DNA from 3 places in the Streptomyces malaysiensis subsp. malaysiensis genome. Region 2 is predicted to be linked to each of the others. Evidence: riboswitches for the same ligand, from Rfam matches in the RefSeq annotation. Region 2 holds a riboswitch; each other region holds the start of a gene.
What was found. A riboswitch is a leader RNA that binds a small molecule or an ion and turns the genes downstream of it on or off. The one in region 2 is predicted to bind cyclic di-AMP.
Positions count from the first base shown of each region.

Region 1: linked by a shared signal. The riboswitch ahead of AB0E24_RS09010 (C40 family peptidase) and the one ahead of AB0E24_RS24030 (M23 family metallopeptidase) in region 2 are both predicted to bind cyclic di-AMP.
Region 3: linked by a shared signal. The riboswitch ahead of AB0E24_RS14215 (M23 family metallopeptidase) and the one ahead of AB0E24_RS24030 (M23 family metallopeptidase) in region 2 are both predicted to bind cyclic di-AMP.

Region 1 covers NZ_JBEZNG010000003.1:435,411-440,923, reverse strand. Annotated here, with positions in the region: gene pcrA (DNA helicase PcrA) at 1-1,923, opposite strand, end outside; cyclic di-AMP (ydaO/yuaA leader) riboswitch at 2,080-2,266, shown strand; gene AB0E24_RS09010 (C40 family peptidase) at 2,275-3,450, shown strand; gene AB0E24_RS09005 (L,D-transpeptidase) at 3,552-4,322, opposite strand; gene AB0E24_RS09000 (hypothetical protein) at 4,434-4,787, opposite strand; gene AB0E24_RS08995 (C40 family peptidase) at 5,131-5,513, shown strand, end outside.
Region 2 covers NZ_JBEZNG010000012.1:100,902-106,414, reverse strand. Annotated here, with positions in the region: gene AB0E24_RS24045 (bifunctional acetate--CoA ligase family protein/GNAT family N-acetyltransferase) at 1-704, opposite strand, end outside; gene AB0E24_RS24040 (HPr family phosphocarrier protein) at 894-1,175, shown strand; gene AB0E24_RS24035 (GntR family transcriptional regulator) at 1,401-2,168, opposite strand; gene AB0E24_RS24030 (M23 family metallopeptidase) at 2,500-3,294, opposite strand; cyclic di-AMP (ydaO/yuaA leader) riboswitch at 3,309-3,473, opposite strand; gene AB0E24_RS24025 (M16 family metallopeptidase) at 3,758-5,155, opposite strand; gene AB0E24_RS24020 (M16 family metallopeptidase) at 5,152-5,513, opposite strand, start outside.
Region 3 covers NZ_JBEZNG010000005.1:505,816-511,328, reverse strand. Annotated here, with positions in the region: gene AB0E24_RS14220 (aldo/keto reductase) at 1-452, opposite strand, end outside; gene AB0E24_RS14215 (M23 family metallopeptidase) at 604-1,809, opposite strand; cyclic di-AMP (ydaO/yuaA leader) riboswitch at 1,821-1,958, opposite strand; gene AB0E24_RS14210 (PP2C family protein-serine/threonine phosphatase) at 2,240-3,718, opposite strand; gene AB0E24_RS14205 (DUF6227 family protein) at 4,078-4,848, opposite strand; gene AB0E24_RS14200 (hypothetical protein) at 5,488-5,513, shown strand, end outside.

The DNA of each region.
Region 1 (5,513 bases), on a different contig from region 2:
CTTCGCCGTGTGCAGCGTCATCAGCGTGATCACGCCGGAGCCCTCGGTGTCCTCGTCCGGGATCTGGTCCGAGTCGGCGACGAGCGCGACCTGCTCCAGGAAGTCCGCGAGGGTGCCGGGGTTCTCGCCCCGGTCCTGCTCGAACTCCAGGGCCACGGCCGCGAGCTCCTGGAGGTTCTCGATCCGGGTCTCGTCCTGCGGATCGGTGGACGTCTGGAGCTCGGCCAGATAGCCGGTGCGCTCCAGCACGGCCTCCAGGACGGTCGCCGGGCCCGCCCCGGACTCCACGATGGTGTGCAGCTCCTCCATGAGCGTGTTGAACCGCTTGACGGCGTTGGCCGAGCGGGCCGCCATGCCGTACGCCTCGTCGACCCGGCGCAGCGCCTGCGGGAAGGTGATCTTCTCGCGCAGGGCCAGCGCGTCGATCATGGCCTCCGCGCGCTCCCCGATACCGCGCTTGGGCACGTTCAGGATCCGGCGCAGCGGGACGGCGTCCTCGGGGTTGGCCAGCACCCGCAGATACGCGAGGACGTCGCGGACCTCCTTGCGCTCGTAGAAGCGCACCCCGCCGACGACCTTGTACGGCAGCCCGACCCGGATGAAGACCTCCTCGAAGACACGGGACTGGGCGTTGGTCCGGTAGAAGACCGCCACATCCCCGGCCCTGGCGTCGTCCGCGTCGGTCAGCCGGTCGATCTCGTCGGCGACGAACTGGGCCTCGTCGTGCTCGGTGTCGGCCACATAGCCGGTGATCTCGGTCCCGGCGCCGGCGTCCGTCCACAGGTTCTTCGGGCGGCGGTTCTCATTGCGCTCGATGACCGCGTTGGCCGCGCTCAGGATGGTCTGGGTGGAGCGGTAGTTCTGCTCGAGGAGGATCGTCCGCGCGCTGGGGTAGTCCTCCTCGAACTGGAGGATGTTACGGATCGTGGCGCCCCGGAAGGCGTAGATCGACTGGTCGGCGTCGCCCACCACGCACAGCTCGGCGGCCGGGGTCTCGTCGGTGCCGGTGCCCACCAACTCGCGCACGAGTGTGTACTGCGCGTGGTTGGTGTCCTGGTACTCGTCCACCAGGACGTGCCGGAAGCGGCGGCGGTAGTGCTCCGCGACGTCCGGGAACGCCTGGAGCAGATTGACCGTGGTCATGATGATGTCGTCGAAGTCCAGCGCATTGGCCTCGCGCAGCCGCGCCTGGTACATCACATACGCCTCGGCCAAGGTCTTCTCAAAGCCGTCCGATGCCTGTCCGGCGAAGGTCTCCTCGTCGATCAGCTCGTTCTTGAGGTTGGAGATCTTGGCGCTGAAGGACTTCGGCGGGAACCGCTTGGGGTCGAGGTCCAGATCCCGGCAGACCAGCGACATCAGCCGCTTGGAGTCGGCGGCGTCGTAGATCGAGAACGACGAGGTGAAGCCCAGCTTCTTCGACTCCCGGCGCAGGATGCGGACGCAGGCGCTGTGGAAGGTGGACACCCACATGGCGTTGGCCCGCGGGCCGACGAGCTCCTCGACCCGCTCCTTCATCTCGCCCGCCGCCTTGTTGGTGAAGGTGATGGCGAGGATCTGGCCGGGGTGTGTGCCGCGGGCTCCGAGCAGATACGCGATGCGGTGGGTGAGCACCCGGGTCTTGCCCGAACCGGCGCCCGCGACGATCAGCAGCGGCGAGCCGGTGTGCTCCACGGCGGCCCTCTGCTGCTCGTTCAACCCCTGGAGCAGGGCGGACGGGTCCACCACGGACCGCGCCGCGCCGTCCCGGTAATGGGACTCCCGGGGCACGGGCGCGTCGAATCCGCCGCTGAAGAGGTGATGCGGCACATCCTCGGCACCGCCGTGGCCAGGGTGCGCCGAATCCTCGGGCGGCGGGGGCTGCTCCTCGTCCGAGGGAGGCCCGAGGTCCGCCAGGAAGCTGTCGTCAAAGAGGCTGCTCATCGCTCACCGAGTCTAGGCCGCCCCACTGACAGCCGACCTACGAACATCACGAAACGGTTTCGGGCAAAACGCCCACCAGCCTTCACAGAAGCCCCACGCGTTGGCTACCGTCCTGCCTCAGGCGGCCCGAGATCCGTCGGCGAACCGCGCCGGCACGGGTGGCCTCCGCCGAGTCCGGTATCGCCGTGAGGCGCCCGGAGCCGGGGACCCAACAACGCAAGACCGGGGTGAATCGGCCGGAAACGGTGCGGCACGGACAGTGCCGCCCGGAGACGGCCGTAGGGCAGCCTTCCGAACCGCCCGAACCCGACAGCTAACCCGGTAGGCGGTCCACGGAAGGAGTCGCCTCCCTTGGCGTCGCACCGCAAGCCGCGGAGCCGAATACCCGCCCCGCTCACCGGCCACGGCCGCCGTACGGCCGTCGGGTTCACCACGGCCGCCCTCGCGTCCGTCACCCTCCTCTCCCAGACGGCCAACGCCGCACCCGCCGACCCCAAGCCGGCTACGCAGTCGCTCGAGAAGGTCAAGGAGAAGGTCGACACCCTCTACCACCAGGCGGAGACCGCCACCCAGCACTACAACGCCGCCAAGGAGCGCACCGACCAGCAGCGGGGCAAGGTCGACAAGTTGCTGGACTCCGTCGCCCAGCGCACCGAGAAGCTCAACGAGGCGCGGCGCATGCTCGGCCAGTACGCCGCCGCCCAGTACCGCGACGGCGGGATGGCCCGCTCCGCCGCGACCCTGCTGTTCTCCAACAACCCGCAGGACGTCTTCGACCAGTCGCATCTGATGGACCGGATGACCGGCCGGCAGAAGCAGGCCGTCGACGACTTCCAGAAGCAGCGGGCGGAGGCCGCCAAGGAGCGCGGCAAGGCCAGCGAAAGCCTCGCCTCGCTGACCTCGGCGCAGAAGCAGCTGAAGATCCAGAAGAAGACCGTCCAGGACAAGCTGACCGAGGCCCGGCGGCTGCTGGCGAATCTGACCGCCAAGGAGAAGGCGCGGCTGGCGGCGATCGAGAAGAAGAAGGCGGAGGAGGACCGCCGTAAGGCCGCCGCACTCGCCGAGAAGCAGCGGCAGGAGGCCGCCGCGCGCAAGAAGCAGCAGGAGCAGCAGCAACAGGAACAGCAGAACACGGGCAGCGGCTCCGGTTCGACGACGCCCTCGGCCCCGGCCGACACCTCCAAGGCGGCCCAGGCCATCGCCTTCGCGAAGGCGCAGATCGGCAAGCCGTATGTCTGGGGCGCCACCGGCCCCAGCTCCTTCGACTGCTCGGGGCTGACACAGGCGGCCTGGAAGTCCGCCGGGATCTCGCTGCCGCGCACCACCTGGGACCAGGTGAAGGTCGGTACGCGGGTCTCGACGTCCCAACTCCAGCCGGGCGATCTCGTCTTCTTCTACGACGACATCAGCCATGTGGGCCTCTACATCGGCGACGGGATGATGATCCACGCGCCGAAGCCCGGCGATGTGGTGAAGAAGGCGCCGATCACGGAGATGCCGATCTACGGGAGCGTGCGGCCCTCGTAGCCCCCTGGCGCCGGTATGCCGCTGCCCGGGGCCGGACCCCGGGCAGCGGCACCGTCATCGCCTCGGACGCGGGCTCGCGCTTCAGACGCGGCGCTCGTGCCTCAGGTGCCGGGCTTGCGCCCGTAGACGTACACGTCGTCGCCGTTCCGCAGCAGGCTCCAGTACTTCTTGGCGTCACCCTTGCGCATGTTGACGCAGCCGTGGGAGCCCGGCGGGGACCATACGCTGCCCGCGATCGAGTGGAACGCCTGGCCACCGTCGAAGAACTGGCTGTACGGCATGGCGACGTTGTAGAGCGTCGACCAGTGGTCGATGTTCCGCCAGTAGACCCTCTTCAGCCCGGTGCGGGTCTCGAAGCCGTCCCGCCCGGACCGCACCGGCACCGGTCCGTAGACCAGCCGGGAGCCGTCCTGGACCCAGCTCAGCTGCCGGGTGAGGTCGACGCAGGCGATACGGCCCTTGTTGGTGGGGCACTTCTTCGCCGCGTTCGGGTTGTGCCCCGCGGCCTTCTGGGCGTTGATGAGATTCATGACGCCCGAGGTGATCGGGCCCGCGTAGCCGATCGTCGGGCTGATGCCGTGGTCGATCTGGAACTTCTGGATCGCGAGACAGTCCGCCCGCGACTGCCGCCCGTCCACGGGGCGGCCGAGGAACCGCTCGGCCTGCTTCTGATACGGCCCCGCGGTGGTCGTGCACGACGACGCGGCCATGGTCACCGGTGTCACCGACCCCGTCGACCGGCCCAGTGGCCGCGTCTGGGCCTGCGCCGGACCGCCGACGGCGACCGCGAGCGGCACCGCCATCCCCACCAGCCCCAGAGCCACACCCGCGCGCCGCCCACGACGACTTCCGACTGCCCCCACTACCCCCATGGCCACTCCTCTCGACTGCCCAGCTCTTTACTAAGACAGCTCGCGAGTGCAAATGGTTGCATCGGGATCGTGTCGCAATTGTCGTGGGATCACCCTCAGAACATCAGTTCGTCAGGTCCACAGCACGGCAATGAAGATGTTTGCCGTTGTCAAGGCACCCACCGCGCCGAAGGCGGCCGACTCCACCTTCTCCTCATCGCGCTTCACATACACCAGGCCGAGGATCACGACCAACAGCGCCAGCTTCACACCGATCTTGACGGTGTTGACGCTGTTGTCGTCGGCCTGATTGAGGCCGACCAGCGCGACTCCGGTCACCAGCATGGTCAGCGCGCCGTGCAGCATCGCCGGGAGCATCCGGGCCTCGCCCGCGCCCATCGCCTTCAACTGCGAGAAGAAGCCGCCGAGCAGCGCGCCGATGCCGACGATGTGCAGACCGACGAACACGTGAATGAGTACGTCCATGGCTCCGGAGACTAGCCCCGCTCATATCATCACCCGGCACTCGGGTGGGCCCCTATCGCCGCTTCGGTCACGGCCCTCCACAGTCCCGACCACCCCACTCGCCGGGCGATCAGCAGCCGTCACGGGAACGACGAAATCAGTCCACTCCCGTTGAATGTCGTTCAATCCCCCGCATGGACCCCGTTTCCCGGCCTAGCTTCCTCCTCCAGGTGGCAGTCCGCTTCCCGTCAACAGAGGGTCCCCGCCTCACGGTGGACTGCCACCTGCCCGTCCACTCCCCATGAGGGTCCAGGATTCGCCAAACATCCTGGAATGCCCAAGAAAGACCAGGTGAACCGCCGCAGTGGCGTCGCACAGGAAGCCCAAGCAGCGCTTGCTCACCAGCAGCACCGCCCGTGCGGCCGCGCTCCTCGCCCTCACCGGCGCCGCGTCCACCACCCTCCTCGGCGGCACCGGGCACGCCGAGAACCGCCTCACCCCCGCCCAGGTGAGGGCGAAGATCGACGGGTACCAGCGGGAGGCCGAAGAGGCCACCGAGCGGTACAACGGCGCGAAGGAGAAGGCCGACAAGGCCGGTGAGGCACTGGAGGCGCTGCGCGACCAGGCCGCCCGCCGCACCACCCGGCTCAACACCGCGCGCAACGCGCTCGGGGCCTTCGCCACCGCCCAGTACCGCTCGGGGACGATCGCCCCGGCCCTCCAGCTCGCCCTGTCCTCCTCCCCCGA
Region 2 (5,513 bases):
AGGTTGCGCAGCACGGTGCGGCCGACGCCGCCGGGCGTGCGGCTGGTGCCGATGACGGCGACGGAGCCGGGCGCGAGCAGCCGCTGGACGGAGCGGGCCTCGGCCCGCTGCTCACGCCCGCGCATGACGGCCAGGGAGCGGTCGGTGGGTTCGAGGTCGAACTCGAGCCGGACGACCCCGTCCTCGAAGCTGCGCTTCTGGGTGTAGCCCGCGTCCGTGAACACCTTGATCATCTTGGTGTTGGCGGGCAGCACCTCGGCGGCGAACCGGCGGATGCCCCGCTCGCGCGCGACGGCGGCGATGTGTTCCAGGAGCGCGGAGGCCACCCCACGGCCCTGGTGGGCGTCCTGGACGAGGAAGGCGACCTCGGCCTCGTCGGCGGGGGCCGCGGCGGGCATCCCACGGGCGTCGATGCGGTCGTAGCGCACGGTGGCGATGAACTCGTCCCCGACGGTGGCCGCCAGGCCCACCCGATCGACGTAGTCGTGGTGGGTGAAGCGGTGGACGTCGCGGTCGGAGAGGCGGGGGTAGGGCGCGAAGAAGCGGTAGTACTTCGACTCGTCCGAGACCCGCTCGTAGAAGCTGACCAGCCGCTGGGCGTCATCGGTGGTGATGGGACGGATCTGGGCCGTGCCGCCGTCCCTGAGCACCACATCGGCTTCCCAGTGGGTCGGGTAGGCGTGATGGTCCGACGGGCTCCGCATGGGGCCAGGGTACGGGCCCCGCCCGGTCCGGATGGTGGACACCCTTGCGTCGGGGCCGAGTGTCGGGGGAAGGTCCGTATCGGGCCGGTCCGGGCATGCTCGGACTCACTCGGACATCGTCCGGGTGGATCCGGACACCGTATGATTTTGGTCTAGACAACAGCATCGTCACACCTGAAGGGCAACACCATGGCTGAGCGCCGCGTCACCATCGGCTGGGCCGAGGGCCTGCACGCCCGCCCTGCGTCGATCTTCGTCCGGGCGGCCACCGCCGCCGGCGTCCCCATCACGATCGCCAAGGGCGACGGCACCCCGGTCAACGCCGCCTCCATGCTGGCCGTGCTCGGCCTGGGGGCCCAGGGCGGCGAGGAGGTCGTCCTCGCTTCCGTCGCGGACGACGCCGAGGTCGCGCTCGACCGGCTGGCGAAGCTGGTGGCCGAGGGCCTCGAGGAGCTTCCCGAGACCGTCTGATTCCCGTCCGATTCCCGGGGGATTCTCTTGTGATTCCCGGGTGAATCCGCGAGTCAGGGAATCGGCACAGCGGGGCCGCGGTGGCCGTAATGGCCACCGCGGCCCCGCGGTGGCCGTAATGGCCACCGCGGCCCCGCTGTTTTTCGGTTTCCGCTCTCGGAGACGGAGAACCGAGCGCCGTGAAACCGCGCCGAGAATTCCCACGACTTGTATACGGGATCTCTGTTAATTCCGGCCGCTCGCCGTGTTTTCGGAATGTTTCGAAACCCTCACCGGGGATGGGCGGCGCAGCCGGTATTCCGATAGCGCGCGCTCGGTGTGCGCGGCGGCCAGGGCCCGCGCCCGGTCGGCGTCGCCGCGCGCCACCGCGTCCACCAGCGCGCCGTGCTCCGCCCAGGACTCCACGGCCCGCGCGGCGGGGTCGGGGCGCGGGGCGGACCCGGGCGGCGCGGGGTGCGGCGCGGAAGCCGCCGCGTACACCCATGCGGTCTTGCGGCGCAGCTGGACCAGCATCGCGGCCAGGCTCGGGCTGCCGGACGCCTGGGCGAGCGTCTCGTGGAACCAGTCGCCCAGCGGCCGCAGTTCGCCGAGCCGGCCGCACTGGGCCCGCTCCCGGCCGAGCCGGACCAGCCCGCGCAACACCTTCAGATGGGCCTCGGTGCGGCGCTGTGCGGCCCGTGCGGCGCCCAGCGGCTCCAGCAGCGCGCGGATGTCCAGCAGGTCGGCCGCCTCACGCTCGGAGGGCTGGGCGACACAGGCCCCCGCGTGCCGCCGGGTGGTCACGAAGCCCTCGGACTCCAGGGTGCGCAGGGCCTCGCGGACCGGGACCCGCGAGACGCCGTAGCGCCGGGCGAGGAGTTCCTCGGTGAGCCGGCCGCCGGGCGGATATGTGCCGGAGACGATGTCGTCGCGAATCGCGGCGCACACCGCATGTGCCGAAATCCGGCGGCCGCCCTGGACCTCGGTCGTATCCCCGCTCACTTCCGGTCCCACATTGTCGAACCTCCGCCTTAACACCCGCGAAACGCGCCCATTGAACGCGCGTTGAACGACTCTATTCCAATCGGACGCAATTTCCGATGGCGGGGCCCATTTCATGGATATTTTTTGGTCAGTGGGCGGCCGCACGCCGAAGGCCCCGTCCGGTGGACGGGGCCTTCTCGGAGTCTCGCGGCACCGCGGCGGCGTCCGCGCGGTCTTCACGGCCTTCGCGGTCTCGCGGCCTTCACGGTCTCGCGGCCTTCACGGTCTTGCGGCCTTCACGGTCTTGCGGATCGGACGTCGACCAGGGCCGGATGCCGACCGGGGTTCTACGTCGACCGGGTCAGACGTTGACGCCGTGCGAACGCAGATACGACAGCGGGTCGATGTCCGAGCCGTAGTCCTCGCCGGAGCGGGCCTCGAAGTGCAGATGCGGACCGGTGACGTTGCCGGTGGCGCCCGACAGGCCGATCTGCTGGCCGGGGGTGACCTGCTGGCCGACCGAGACGCTGATCGACGACAGGTGGCCGTACTGGGTGTAGGTGCCGTCGTTCATCTTGATGACGACATTGTTGCCGTAGGAGCCGCCCCAGCCCGCCTCGACGACCTCGCCGATGCCCACGGAGTGCACCGAGGTGCCGGTGGAGGCGTGGAAGTCGATACCGGTGTGGCTGCCGGAGGACCACAGACCGCTGGACGCGTGGTAGCCGGTGGAGACGTAGGAGCCGGTGATCGGCGACACGAAGGTGTTGAGGCGCCGGCGCTCGGCCTCGCGCGCCGCGCGCTCCTTGGCCTCACGCTCGGCCTTGGCCTTCTTCGCCGCGGCCTCCGCCTTCCTGGCGGCCTCCTGGCGGGCGATCGCCTCCGCCTTGGCCTTGGCGGCGGCCTGCTCGGCGGCGGTCTCCTGGGACTGCGCCTGGGCCTCGATATGGTCCGCGATCCCGTCGCCGATGGCGATCGCCTGGGTCAGACCGGCCTGCTGGGGAGCGGTGCCCCCGTCGGCCGCGAAAGCCTGCCCGGTTATCCCGGCGACGACGCCCGAGGCGACCGTGGTGATACCCACGACGTTCGCGCCGGTGCGGATGTTGACCTTGGTGGTGCGGCGGTGCTTCCCGGTGGCAGCGCGGGTGGACGCCATATTGTGGCGCACTCCTTTCCTTCCTTCTCGCCTACCGGGTTAGCTGACGGGTTCGGAGCAGGAAGGTCTCCTACGGACTCCTCCCCCGGCCGGGGAAGGCGCCCGATTCACCCCTGGGGACGTGTTGGGTCCCCGGCTCCCCTGGCTTGCGCCGTACGGGGACTCGGCGATGGCTGTCCGTGCCGCGGGTGCGGCGAGTCGCTGGCGAACAGCCGGACCGACGCTAGACGGGCCCGCTTTCGATCACCAAACGGTTCCCGATTTTTGTTGCTCTCCCCACAAACCAAACAAGCAGCCACCCCCATAAACCGGACATGAAGGAAGGACCCCGGCACCTCTCGGTGCCGGGGTCCTTCCCCTGTTCGCTCGTTGCCGGACCGCCCTGCCGGACCGCCCCGCCGGACCGTCGGCGAGCCCGCCGGATGGGCGGCTCATCGACCGGATCCGGCCAACTCCGGGCGGTTCAGCCGGAGATGACGCGCACCTCGCCGATGCCCAGCGCCCGGACCGGCTCCGCGATCGCCGAGGCGTCCCCGACCAGCACCGTGACCAGCCGGTCCGCCGGGAAGGCGCTCACCACCGCGGCGGTCGCCTCCACCGTGCCGGTCTCCGCGAGCCGGGCGTACAACTGCGCCTGGAAATCGTCCGGAAGATGCTGCTCGACCTGGTCGGCGAGGGTGCCCGCGACGGCCGCCGCCGTCTCGTACTTCAGCGGGGCGACGCCCACCAGGTTCTGCACCGCGACATCGCGCTCCTCGTCGGTGAGCCCCTCCTCCTTCAGCGTGCGCAGCACCTTCCAGAGGTCCTCCAGCGCGGGTCCGGTGACCTCGGTGGCCACCGAGCCGCTGATCGCCAGCATCGCGGCGCCCCCGGATCCGCCCGCGGGCGCGGAGCGCAGCACCTGGCCGAAGGCGCGCACCCCGTAGGTGTAGCCCTTCTCCTCGCGCAGCACCCGGTCGAGGCGGGAGGTGAGGGTGCCGCCCAGGCAGTACGTGCCGAGCACCTGCGCGGGCCAGACCCGGTCGTGGCGGTCGGCGCCGATGCGCCCGATGAGCAGCTGGGTCTGCACCGCGCCCGGCCGGTCGACGATCACCACACGGCCGGTGTCGTCCGCGACGATCGGCGGAGCCGTGCGCGGCGCGGCCGTCCCGCCCGTCCAGGCGCCGAGGGTGTCGGCGAGCGCTTGGTCGACGTCGACACCGGCGAGGTCGCCCACGATGACGGCGGTGGCGGTGGAGGGCCGGACATGCGCCTCGTAGAAGGCCCGCACGGCCGCGGCGTCGATGCCCTCGATGGTCTCCTGGGTGCCCTGGCGCGGCCGGGACATCCGCGACTCGGCCGGGAAGAGGTCCGCGGCGAAGGCCATCGAGGCGCGGCGGGCCGGATTGGCCAGCTCATGGGGGATCTCGTCCAGCCGGTTGCGCACCAGCCGCTCGACCTCGCCGTCCGGGAAGGCGGGGGCGCGCAGGGCGTCGGCCAGCAGACCGAGCGCCTTGGGCAGCCGGGAGACCGGAACCTCCAAGGAAACGCGGACACCGGGGTGGTCGGCGTGCGCGTCCAGCGTGGCGCCGCAGCGCTCGAGCTCTGCGGCGAACTCCTCGGCGTCGTGCTTGTCGGTGCCCTCCGACAGGGCGCGCGCCATGATCGTGGCGACGCCTTCGAGCCCGGCCGGCTCGGCGTCCAGCGGCGCCTCCAGGTTGATCTCGACGGCGACGACCTGCTGGCCGGGGCGGTGGCAGCGCAGCACGGTGAGGCCGTTGGGCAGCTCACCGCGCTCGGGGGCCGGGAACGCCCACGGCCTGGGGGCGCCGCCCTTGGGCTGCGGGTGGAACGTCATGGTCGCGGTGACGGCGTCGCTCACTGGGCCGCCTCCCCTTCTGCGTCGGTCTCGGCGGCTTCGTCGGCGGTGCCGGCTGCGTCCTCGGCGCCCTGGACGGGCTCGTAGACCAGCACGGCGCGGTTGTCGGGACGCAGCCGCGCCGCGGCCACGGCCCGCACCTCCTCGGGGGTGATGTCCAGCACCCGCTCCACGGCGGTCAGCGCCAGCTGCGGATCGCCGAAGAGCACGGCGTACCGGCAGAGCTCGTCGGCCCGGCCGCCGACCGTGGCCAGCCGGTCCAGCCACTCCCGCTCGATCTGCGCCTGAGCGCGCTCCATCTCCTGCGGGGTGGGCCCCTCCTCGGCGAAGCGGGCCAGCTCCTCGTCGACGGCGGCCTCGA
Region 3 (5,513 bases), on a different contig from region 2:
CTGACCAGTTCGTCCAGGGTGGTGATGATCTCCTCCACCGGCACCGACGGATCGTCGTAGTGGGTGTAGTAGAGATCGATGTAGTCGGTGCGCAGCCGCTGGAGGGATTCCTCCACGCCCGATTTGATGGCGGACGAGGTCAGGCCGCGCGGCTCCGGGGAGCCACCGCCCACCCTGGTGGCGAGGACGATGTCGGAGCGGTTGCCGCGGGAGGCGAACCAGTTGCCGAGGATGGTCTCGGACTCGCCGCCCTGGTTGCCCGGTACCCAGGCGGAGTAGACATCGGCGGTGTCGATGAAATTGCCGCCGGCCGCCGCGTAGGCGTCGAGGACCCTGAAGGACTCGGCTTCGTTCGCGGTCCAGCCGAAGACGTTCCCACCGAGGGAGAGCGGGAAGACGGACAGGCCGCCGATCTTCCTTGTGATGTCAGCGGTGTCAGTGTTGTCAGCCATACGTTTTTACAACCGCCGGCGTACGTGTGTTGTTCCGGCCCGCCGTTCCCGGGGAGTTCCCGGGGAGTTCCCGGGGAGCGGCGCCGGTGGTCCGTAAAAAACCGGCGGCCCTGGCGTCAAGGGGGGAGAGAGCGCCAGAGCCGCCGGAGTATCAGGGGGTCATCCCGTGCTGGCGCAGCCAGGGCATCGGGTCGATCGGCGAGCCGCCGCCGGGCCGGACCTCGAGGTGGAGGTGCGGGCCGGTCACATTGCCGGTGGCGCCGACGCGGGCGATGACGTCGCCCGTCGACACCTTGCCCGAGGTGACGACCATCGAGGACAGGTGGCAGAACCAGAGCTCGGTGCCGTCGTCGAGGGTCAGCACGATGCGGTAACCGTACGAACCGGCCCAGCCCGCCTGGGTGATGGTGCCGCCGTGCACCGCCTTGACCGGGGTGCCGGTCGGGGCGGCGAAGTCCTGGCCGGTGTGGTCGGCCGACCATATGTCGCCCGCCTGGCCGAAGCTGGCGGTCAGGGTGTACGAGCCGACGGGGAGGGTATACGCGGCGGCGAGTCTGGCCTGGCGCTCGGCCGCGGCCTTCTTCTCGGCCGCCTCCTTCGCCCGCTGCTCGGCGGCCCGCTTCGCCGCGGCGGCGGCCTCGGCCTTGGCCTTCCGCTTCGCGGCCGCCTCCGCGGCCTGGTCGGCGGCCTTGTCCGCGGCGGCCTTGGCGGCGGCCTGCGCCGCGGCGGTGCGGCTGTCCTCGTCCGCCGCGTTCTGCTGGTTCTCGGCCTGCTGGAGGATGCGGGCGCGGAGCGCCTCGCCCGCGTCGGTGGTGCCGCGCTGCTCGTCCTCGTTGGTCAGACCGGCCTGGGAGAGGGGCGCGGCGGCGGTCTGCGAGCCGCCGCTGTCGTCCGACGCCCAGGAGCCGATGCCGGGCAGGTCCTTGGCGGCGGGCAGGCTGGCCTTGACCTGATCGGCGACATGTCCGAGGTCCGGCATGGATATGGGCAGTGCGGGACGGTCCTTGGCGCTGGCCATACCGCCCGCGCCGACCGCCGCGATCACACCGACCCCGAGGACGGCGCCGCTGCGCGCCATGGTCCCGCCGCGCTGCTTGGCCACGCGGTGCCGGCCGCGTACGGGAGCGATGGACTCCTCGGTGGGGTTCCACTCCTCCCAGGTCTCGGAGTCGAATCCGGCACCCGGGCCCTCGGCGGCGCCCTCGTCCGCGTAGAAATCGTCGGGGGCGAAGCGGCCGTCCCCGGAACTCATCCCGCCGCCGGCGTCGAAGCCGGGGCCGTAGGCGGTGGCGGTCCCCAAACCGCCGCCCCGTGTGCGATACGGGGCTTCGTCCAGGACAGACCTGTTGGACGCCACGGAGGCGCACTCCTTTCCTTCCCTCTCGCCTACCGGGTTAGCTGACGGGTTCGGAGCAGGAAGGTCTCCTACGGGTCAGGTTCGACCCGATTCACCCCAAGGTGTTGGTTCCCCGGTTCCCTTGGTGCTGCTGTTGGTGCGGTACTGCCGCTGTGCGTACGGGATTCGGCGACGGCGCACGGTGCCGTCCTTGCGACGGTTGTGACGACCGCGCTGCGTTATCGAACGTTAATAGAGAGCGCGATGTGATTCCAAGCTGTTCCGAGGAATCCGCGCACCTTTGGCATGAACTTAGCGCCCAAGAGCGGACAGATGGGGGCGAGTCGGCGGGCAGTGTGAGGGGGTGCATAACCGCAGGCCGGGCGATCGTGCATCAATTGTTATGCGGAGGGGTCTCAGTCGGTTACGGACGGTGTATGGCCCAGGTCGGCTACGGGCGGGGGGCGGGGGCGTTGTCCCTCGTACGGTCGCCGTCGTGCCCGTTCCTGCTGCCGTTGTCGCGCTCGTTGTCGCGCCGGTTGCCACGTCCGTTCTCGCGTCGGTCGCCACGTCTGTTCTCGCGCCCGTTCTCACGCCTGTTCCCGTACCCGTTCCCGTACCCGTTCCCGCATCCGTTCTCGTGTCCGTTCCCGCGGGCCCGGGTTCGGCGGACCGCCAGCAGCGCCATGTCGTCCGGTGTCCCGCCGCCCGTATGGTGCTCGACATCGGCCACCAACGCGTCCAGCAGCTCCTGCGGACCGGAGAAGCGGCGGCCGCGCAGCCGCTTCTCCGGGTCGTAGAAAACGCCGCCGCGGTCCCGGGCCTCCGTCACCCCGTCCGTGAACAGCAGCAGCGTCTCCCCCTCCTCGAACCCCAGCTCCATCACCCGGTCCGGCCAGCCGCCCAACTCCCCCATCCCCACCGGCAGCGCCGACACCTCCGGCTCCAGGGCGCGCACCGCGCCGTCCTCCTCCAGGAGCAGCGGTGGCGGATGACCGCGGTTGATCAGCCGCAGGGTGGAGTCGCCACGCGGAATCTCGGCCACCACTGCCGTCGTGAACCCCTCGAACACCTCCAGGTCGGCCCGCCGGGCGCCCTCGCGCTGTAGCGCCCGCTCCAGCCGGCCCACGAGCGCCTCCAGGGTCGTCTCCTGCTCCGCCGCCTCCCGGAAGCAGCCGAGGAGGATCGCGACGACCTCCACGGCTTGCAGTCCCTTGCCTCGTACGTCCCCGACGGTCAGCCGTACACCGTGCGGGGTGTCCTGGACCGCGTACAGATCACCGCCGATCGCCGCGTACTTCTCCGCCGGTACGTAACGCGCGGCGATCTCCAGCCCGGCGAGACGGGCGGGTGGCGCGGGCAGAACGGCGCGCTGGGCCGCCTCCGCGACACCGCGCGCCGAGGCGAGCCGGTGGTAGCTGCGGCGTACGACACGGTTGATCACCAACGCCAGCACGGTCACGGTCGCGACCGTGCCGATCTCGGTGGCCGCCTGGGTCGGGTCCCCCGCACCGTGCAACTCCGCCAGCAGACAGGTGGCGAACATGCCGACGACGGCCGTGACGATGGTCTGGCGCAACGGTAAGAGCGCCGCGGCGACCAAGGGGGCGGCGGCGAAGAAGGGCGAGGCGGTGTAACCGGGCGGCGCGGCCAGGTCGAAGCCGATGCCACAGAGGATGAGGAGTGACGGGGCCCACCGGGCCAACCGGCGACCCGGCGGCCCCTTGCCGCCCTCATCGGCCATCGGAGACCGCACCGCGGTGGGCCCGGTGGACGCGTCGTCAGCGGCACCGGACGCGGTGGCGGTGTCGATGAGCGTACGAAGGCGGGTCGGGCGGCGGGCGCGCGGGCGGCTCAGTCGGGGCCAGGCCGTACGCCATTGCGTACGCGACTCCGTACGGGCGCCCGTACGAGCCCTGCTCCCACGCACCCGCACCGGCTTCTCTCGCTTCCCTGGTCCGCGTCCCGCCGCCGTCGCTGTCGCCACTGCCGCTGCCGCCACTGCCGTCGCCGCTGCCACTGCCATCGCTACTGCCGCTGCCGTCACTGCCGCCGCTGCCGTCACCGTCGTCACCAGGCTTCCGGCTGACGGGCCGCCAGGCGAGTCGGTGTCGGCCAAGCGGGTGTGCTGCGGACAGGCGCTGTGGACAGGCGCTGCGGACGGGCGGCGTGAACGGTCCCGGCGATGCTGGGGATGGGATGGGGATACGTGCTGCCGTAACGGAGGCGTTCCTGGGCCTCGCGCCTTGATGGCCCCCTTACGGGCGCGGCGAACGCGCTAAGGGTGCGTCAGAGGTCGACGCCGAGCGCGCGGGCGCGGCGGTCCGCCGCCAGCTCCGCCGAGACCTCGTCGAGGTACACCTCGCACACCAGCCGTCCGTCCCGGGTGAGGTTGTGCTCCAGCTCCCACAGCACGATCTCGTCCCCTCCGGCGAGCAGGAAGGCGTGCTCGTAGAAGCGGCACCAGGTGGCGTCGGGACCGCCGGAGCGGCGACGGGGCTTGGGCGCGAGGGCGATGTCATGGGCGAACGCGGTCGCCAGCAGCCGCTCGGTCTCCTCGCCTGGGCGGTCGGAGTTCTCCGCGCGGCGCAGGACGCGGCGGGCATGGTCGGCCGAATTGTCGGCCACATAGGCACGGGAGGTCTCCACGGGCTCGGCCGTGTGCAGCAGCTGGTCCGGGAGCCAGAGCGGTAACCCGTCGAGCTCCTCCCAGCGGGCGCCGCCGAGGCGCTCATGGACGCGGCGCTCGGCCAGCATCAGGGCGTCCTCGTCCGCGTAGAGCTCGTACAGCGGGCGATTGCCCTCGCCCGTGTTGTGTTCCAGTTCCCACAGCAGCAGGCTGCTGCCGTCGGGGAGCAGGAAGACATGCCGATAGGTGCTGTACCCCAGCTGGCCGCACCGCTCGTTGCACTGTCGGCAGGACCGCAACTCGGACTGGTGCATCAGGGCGCTCCGCGCCTGGGCCAGCACCGACTCGCTGATATCGAAGCCGTTCTGAGCACGGGCCAGCAGCCCGTCCATCAGCTCGGACGGCGTCGCGTCCCCTCGTGAGTGCCCCATGTCTCTCCTCCCGCCTCCCGGCTTTGATTCGCCGCGCCCCCCGGGCGACCACTTCGCGTACTTAGCGTAGCGGCGCGAACACGCGCCGCGCTGGCGGTTCGGCAAAGCTGTCGGTGTGACTGTGCCTCACTCACTCCTGCGTCGTAGAGCCTGGATGTATCACTCGTCCGACCGGTCGAACAAGTCCGATGGTTGAAAGCGAGACGACCGTCACCACCCCGCCACCGTGCGGGCGCCGTACGGCCGTCGGGCGCCCGCGGGCCCGCTCCCGTACCTCCGCGCCGTCGCCACCCCACCTCGACCCCACGCCCGCCCCGCTTCCGCCCCGCCTCCGCCCCGCCTCCGCACCTCCGCACCGCGTCCCGAGCCGCATCCCCGTCGCATCCCGCGCTGCCTCGCCGCCGCATCCCGCCTCCCCGACGCCCACTTCCCCGCATTCCGTAAAAGGGATTCCGGTGTCTGCTGGGCCAAATGGTCCTTGCATTGGTCCCCCTTAGCGGGATTCTCGGAGAACACGCACCGGAAGAGCCGCACTATGCCGGACGGGTGAAGCTGACTGGCGGCCCGAAGCCTTAACTGATGAGCTTCGTTGTGTCATGCGTCCGTGAATTCGCGGAGCAACCCAGACGGAGGAATTAAGTGAACATCGGCAAGAAGGCGATTCT